2 regions of the Kribbella sp. NPDC023855 genome follow, and region 2 is predicted to be linked to the other one. Evidence: riboswitches for the same ligand, from Rfam matches in the RefSeq annotation. Region 2 holds a riboswitch; the other holds the start of a gene.
What was found. A riboswitch is a leader RNA that binds a small molecule or an ion and turns the genes downstream of it on or off. The one in region 2 is predicted to bind cobalamin.
Positions count from the first base shown of each region.

Region 1 (3,401 bases), on a different contig from region 2:
GCGATCGGGCTGACCGGCTTCCGGGTGGAGCAGCCCGGGGAGGTGGAGGGTGCGGTGGAGCAGGCACTCAAGACGCCGGGGCCGGTCCTGATCGACGTACTGACGAATGCCGACGAGATCTCGGTCCCACCGTCGCCGACCGTCCAGCAGACCTGGGGCTTCGCAATCGCCAAGACCAAGGAGTTCGTCGAGAGCCGCGAATAGGGCCAAGAAGTAGGCTCTGTGATCATGCGTACTCGTTCGGTGGTGGCTCTGCTCGGCAGTACTGCGTTGTTGGCCGGTTGTGGCGGCCCTGGTGGCGAGACCGCGCCCAGTGTCCCGCCACTCGTGTCCATCAGCACTACCCCGACTGAGACGCCTACACCGAGCGCGACGCCGAGTACGCCGCCTACCGCCAAGGTGGCGGAAACCCTGTGCGTGCGGATGGACCAGACGCTGGTGCAGACGACACTGGGCGTCCCGGTGGTGCAGATCCAGCTGAAGCCGCCCCCGGCGGAGTTCGGCTTCCCGACGTACGACGTGTGCCAGCTGGGGCTCAGCACGAGCCCAACCGGTCCCGTACTGCGGGTTGGCACGTCTGTCATGCCGGCGACTCCTGCGGACCTTGCCGCGGCCCGCAAGGCGTACGACGCGACCAAGGGCGAGCCGGCCAAGCCGGTGACGGTCGGCCAGGGTGGGTTCGGGACCAGCCGGTTCGTGGTGTTCCTGCTCGACGGGAAGCTCCGCAAGGTCAGCGGGCCGGCCGCGACGCTGGCGAAGTACGTAGTACTGGCCAACGAGGTGGCTCAGCAGGCTGACGGGCTGCCGGAGCCCGGGCCGCTCATCACCCGGCCGGAGTGCGAGCGCGGGACGCCGGCCGCGGCGAAGGTGATGGGCGCGGAGGCGGCCCTCCGGCGCGACGGCCAGACCGACGTGGGCGACATCGTCTGCGGCTGGATCACCAAGACCCGCGTGCTCTACACGACTGCCCGCCGGGTCGCCGATGCGGAAGCCGTCATCGCCCCCACCCGCAAGGCCGCCACCTCCCTCTCGATCCCCTTGGGCGACGAGGGCTACGTAGACACCGCCACCGGTCGCACCCTGATCCGCGTAGGGACCGGCAAGATCGTCGAGCTGGTCCCCCTCCCCGCCGGCACCGCCGACAAGGACGACATGGTCAAGCTCGCGCTCGCCACCTCCTCGCTCTACCGGTAGGTTGGCGGGGCCGTGGTGTTCGGGAAGCCGGTGTGATGCCGGCGCGGCCCTCGCCACTGTGATCGGGATGTACGTGGGTTGTTCCATTTCGGAGACCACTGGTCAGCACTGACTGGGAAGGTCAGACCCGCGAGCGCGGTACCCGTCAGCCAGGAGACCGGCCACAGCGCTGTCACACCGTCCACGAGGTGCTGGAGGCGCGCGTGAAAACGCTGGCTGCTGCTGCGCCAGCGGGTGTTCGCGGCGTACCAGCCGGCCATCGAGCTGGCGCACGCACTGGGCTGCTCAGCCAGGAACCCCGACTTCGTGCTCTCCGGGTTCAACGACGTCTCCAGCGCCACGGGCAGCGACTCGAGCGCAGGTCCAGCCGGAGGTCCAGAAGATCCTGGCCAACCCGGCCTACGCCAATCTCAAAGCGGTCCGGAACAAGCGCGTCGTACCGTGGCTGTTCGCCCATCACTCGGCGGGTGTCCGTGGCGCCAACTCCACCGAACTGATCGCGAAACTGATCCACCCCGACCTGGTCAAGTGACTCGGTCCTGGAGTGGCCGGGCCGCCGGTCTCCTGGCGGCCTGCGGGTTGTTGCTGGCCGTAGTGGTGCTTTCGCTTGTCGCAGGCAACCAGTGGTTCGGCCCGCACGACGTCTACGTCGCAGCGGCGGACTTCACCGGATCGGACAAGGACCGAGTGATCCGCTACTTACGCTTTCCCCGTACTGCGGCAGGCCTGCTGGCCGGCGCGGCACTCGGCCTGGCAGGCGCCGTGATGCAGGGGATCACCAGGAATCCACTGGCTGATCCTGGCATCCTCGGTGTCAACGCGGGCGCCGCACTGGCAGTCGTGGCTGCGATCGGCCTGCTCGGCGTCCAGTCGCTGACCGGCTATGTCTGGTTCGCGATGGGTGGCGCACTGATCGCGACCGTTGTTGTCTACCTCGTCGGCTCGGCCGGTCGCGGTGGCGCCACACCGGTGAAGCTCGCCTTGGCCGGCGCTGCGCTGACCGCGCTGCTCGGATCGATGACCTCGGCAATCACCTTGCTGGATCTGTCCACCCTGAACGAGTTTCGCTTCTGGGTCGCCGGCTCGTTGACCATGGCAACCAGCTCGATCATCGTCCAGGCCCTTCCTTTCATTGCTGTTGGCATTTTCTTGGCACTGCCCCTGGGACGTTCGCTCAACCAGCTGGCGCTCGGCGACGACCTCGCTGTCACGCTGGGAGCCAGAGTCGGCCTGGTCCGCGTCACGGCCGCCCTCGCCGTCGTACTGCTGGCCGGTACTGCGACCGCAATGGCCGGGCCCATCGCCTTCGTCGGACTCGCGGTCCCTCACGTGGCAAGGGCTCTGGCCGGTCCCGACTATCGCTGGATCCTTCCGTGGTCCCTTGTTCTAGCGCCAACCGTTCTGCTGCTGGCTGACATCGTCGGCCGACTGGTCGCCCGGCCCGACGAGCTGCAGGTCGGCATCATCACTGCCCTGATCGGCGCCCCGCTGTTCATCGCCCTCGTCCGCCGCCGCAAGCTGGCCGAGCTGTGAAGACATCGAGCGTCGTGGTCGCCGCGATCGCCTGGGCTGCCACCGCCGTGATCGCGGCGGTCTCGCTCACCCTGGCCGGACGCGTCGCCGGACTGCTGCCCGCCGGCGCCATCGGTGCCCTCCTGGTCGTCGCCTCGGATCTGCTGGCCCGCGAACTCTTCGCTCCCATCGCGCTTCCGGTCGGAGTCGTCACCGCGTTCCTCGGCGCTCCCTATCTGCTATTTCTCCTCACCCGAGCGAACCGAGCAGGCTGAGAATGCTTCGCCGATCGTCGCGACAGCTTCCGTGATCTCCGTCGGGGTGCGGGCGGCGTAGCCGAGCACGAGGCCCGGCGACCGGGGGTCCTGGCAATGCCAGGACAGCGGCTGGGTCTTCACGCCCCGATCGAGTGCGGCGGAGGCCAGGGTGAGATCGCTCAGGTCCGTCTCGTCGAAGGTGATGGTGAGGTGCAGACCAGCGGCCGCTCCGTGAACTGTTGCTGCTGGCAAATGGTTGCCGATGGCCTCGATCATCGCGTCGCGGCGGATCCGGTGCCGACGGCGGACGTAGCGGAGCTGGCGTTCCAGCTCTCCCGACTCCATCAGGTGGGCGAGGACGAGTTGTGGCAGGGCCGCGTTGCCGAGGTCCGCCTGCCGTTTCGCGCCGACCAGCGCCTCCCGGTACTGCGGTGGGGG
Region 1 is NZ_JBFAAA010000002.1:231,324-234,724, reverse strand. Features, by position in the region: gene AB0F51_RS06855 (thiamine pyrophosphate-dependent enzyme) at 1-204, shown strand, start outside; gene AB0F51_RS06850 (hypothetical protein) at 229-1,194, shown strand; cobalamin riboswitch at 1,191-1,375, shown strand; gene AB0F51_RS06845 (iron chelate uptake ABC transporter family permease subunit) at 1,723-2,727, shown strand; gene AB0F51_RS06840 (iron chelate uptake ABC transporter family permease subunit) at 2,724-2,981, shown strand; gene AB0F51_RS06835 (PLP-dependent aminotransferase family protein) at 2,946-3,401, opposite strand, start outside.
Region 1: another riboswitch for cobalamin. It lies ahead of AB0F51_RS06845 (iron chelate uptake ABC transporter family permease subunit); the one in region 2 lies ahead of cobN (cobaltochelatase subunit CobN).

Region 2 (3,401 bases):
CGACGCGCACTACACCCGCAGTAGTGCGAATGGCGCAACCATCGTCAAGCAGATCACCCAACACGGCTACCGCTCCTACACAGCCACAGACCCAGAAGGACACCACTGGACCTTCCTCCAGACTGCCCCAGCGGGCTAGCCATTTGGTGACCACGCGCACGGCGGCACGGGGGGTCGGGGTCGGCGCTAGTCTCGTCGCCGTGAGGGAACTCGACGGGCTGCCGCAGGAGATGTCGGAGTACGAGCGCAAACGGTGGGAGGAACTGCAGGAGCACTGGTTGAAGAAGTCCCAGCCCAACTCGCTGCTCCCGCCCAAGGCTCGCTCTGCGATGAACGCGGTCGGGAGTTCGGCGCGTGGGGCGGCAACGAAGGCCGGGCGAGTGCTGACCGACGTCACACCACAACGCGTCAAGGACACCGCCGAGCTGGCGTTCGACGGAGCGCTTGTTCCAGTCGTGAAGAGTGCCGTCCATCTGCTGGAGCTCGCCACCGAGTGGACGGCCGAACTCATGGACCCCGAGACCGTGCTGGCGCACCACAGGTCCAAAGGGCATGACGTGTCGACCTTGGCGGACCTGCGAGCGCTCGACCTGAAGCAGCTCGACGACCTCACTCGCCGGATGGCCCTCCGCTGGCGAACCATCGGCGCCGCCGAGGGCGGCACCCTCGGCGCGTTGGCGCTCGTACCGTTTGCCGGCGGTGTCGCCGCGATCACCCTCGACGTGGTGGTCATGCAGGTCCTCAGTACGGCGATCGCCACTCGGGTCGCGTACGCGTACGGCTTCGATGCCATGGACCCTGATCAGCGACACCTCGTCGACCGGATGGTGCTGCGCGCGTACAAGGAACAGACCACAAAGGCCGCCACCATGTACGAGGCATCGTCGGCCTTCAATGCGGGCCTAGGTCGCACGAAGTGGAGCAAGAAACTTCGGGAAGACCAGAAGCTCATGGCAGCCGTCGAAAAACTGATGAAACAGTTCGCCCACGGCCGCCACGTCCCCGTCGAAAAGGTCACCAAGGCGATCCCCGTCATCTCGGTAGTCGCCGGCGCGGGCACCAACGCCTACGTCCTAGGCGACGTAGCCAAACAAGCCACCCTCTTCGCCCAAACAACCTTCCTATCCACCAAATACGCCCTACCAATGCCCCCCAGCCTCCGAGGTTGATGTGCGCGGTGGCTGGGCGCAAAGAGTCCAGCTCTGGCGAGGGTCAGCTGAGGATCATCGGGAGGCGGCTGGCTAGTCGGTCCAAGGCGGCTTGTTCCGGGTCGGTCGGGGTGCGGCGGCCGGTTCCGATTAGGAGTGTGTCGCGGTCGGAGAGGCTCTTCGGGAATGGTGCGCCGGCGATTTGTTCCAGCATCTTCCGGGCGCAAGAGAGGGATTCCTCGGGCGGCTGCGGAGCGTCCGGGAGGTTGGCGATTAGGTCGAGGTGGTGCAGGGTCCACGCCTGCGGTCAGCACCATGTCTTGCGTGCTCACCCGGAGAGCCGGGTCAACCAACCCGGCGGCTCGTCCCGCGGCCGCGCCGACATCGTCGAGATGGAACTTGAGCAACCCCGGATCCCCGTACGCCGCCGCCAACCGAACGATCAACGCTTCGAGCGGATCATCACCCGTCGGCGGCTGGTCAGACACAGTCCAGTAGCTGACGAGTGAACCCGACTCCGGGCTAGTACTCCACCCATGACGGCTCGCGCCTGCGACGGTGCCACCCGCCTGCGATCGCCGGAGTCTGACCCAAGGGTGGGTGGGAGGTCGTCCGGAGCGAGTGACGGAGGAGGGAGCGGGAGGGCGACCGTGGGGGAGTACCTGCGGGATCTGTCGGCTAGAGTCAGCGGCGTCATCGACGGCTTGAGCAGGAACCCGGTGTGAGTCCGGGACGGTCCCGCCACTGTGACCGCGCTTGCGTGGGAGTCAGGAACTGCTGCTGTCGTACCTGCCACCTGGGGCGTGGACACCCCGAGGAAGGACCGGCCGCGCGTGCCCGCGAACCTTTTGCTGCTCTCCACTGCCGACACCGATCTGCTGGCCGCCTCGCAGGCGCAGGCAGGCTGGAAGGTCGCCAACCCCGCCCGCGTCGACCTGGCGGACCTCCCGACGCTGCTTGACGGCGTAGAGGTCGCAGTGATCCGCCTGCTCGGCGGTCGCCGCGCCTGGGAGGAAGGTCTCGACGCGGTCATCGCCTCAGGCATCCCCACCGTCGTGCTCAGCGGCGAGGCGGCGCCGGACGCCGAACTCATGTCGCTCTCGACCGTCCCCGCGGGTGCCGTGACCGAAGCGCTCGGCTACCTACGCGAGGGCGGCTCGGAGAACCTCGGCAACCTGGCCGGCTTCCTCAAAGACACCCTCCTGCTCACCGGCGACGCGTTCGACCCGCCCAAAACGCTCCCGACGTACGGGCTGAGAGCGGGCAGGACCTACACCAAAGACAACCGCCCAGTGGTCGGCATCGTCTACTACCGCGCGCACGAGATCTCCGGCAACACCGCCTTCGTCGATGCGTTGGCAGACGCCATCGAAAAGGCGGGCGCACAACCCCTCCCCGTGTACTGCGGAACGCTGCGCGGCCTCGACCCCACCCACGAGGACAACGCGGAGCTCTTCCGGCACCTCCGCGAATGCGACGTCCTGGTCACCACTCTCCTCGCCGCAGGCGGCACGGTCGCCTCCAACGCAACGGCCGGTGGCGACGACTCCTGGGACGCGGGCGCGCTCGCCGCACTCGACATCCCCCTGATCCAAGGGCTCGCACTCACGTCGACCCGTGAACAGTGGCTCGAGAGTGACGCCGCGATCAGCCCGCTCGACGCGGCCACCCAGGTCGCGATCCCGGAGTTCGACGGCCGACTGATCACGATCCCGTTCTCGTTCAAGGCGTACGACGCCGAGGGCATCGCCAGCTACGCGCCCGACGAGGAGCGGTGCGCCCGTCTCGCCGGCATCGCGGTCGCCCAGGCGAAGCTCCGGCACGTCGAGCCCAAGGACAAGAAGCTCGCGCTGGTCCTCTCGTCGTACCCGACCAAGCACGCGCGCATCGGCAACGCGGTCGGTCTGGACACCCCGGCTTCAGCCGTCGTCCTGCTCGGCCAACTCAAGGACGCCGGATACGACCTCGGTCCGGACCTCAACCTCGACGACCTCCAGGGCGCGGATGGCGCCGACGGCCTGATCCACCGGCTCATCGCGGCCGGCGGTCACGACGTCGACTGGCTCACCGACGACCAGCTCGAAGGCGCTGTCGCGAAGATCCCGCTCTCCACCTACGCCAAGTGGTTCAGCAAGACTCCAGAGACGTTGCAGCAGGCAATGATCGAGGCGTGGGGCGAGGCGCCGGGTTCCCTGTACGTCGACCAGTCCGGCCCGGAACCTGCGATCGCCCTGGCCGCACTCCAGTTCGGCA
Region 2 is NZ_JBFAAA010000001.1:438,289-441,689, forward strand. Features, by position in the region: gene AB0F51_RS01980 (VOC family protein) at 1-139, shown strand, start outside; gene AB0F51_RS01985 (EcsC family protein) at 201-1,169, shown strand; cobalamin riboswitch at 1,819-1,946, shown strand; gene cobN (cobaltochelatase subunit CobN) at 1,982-3,401, shown strand, end outside.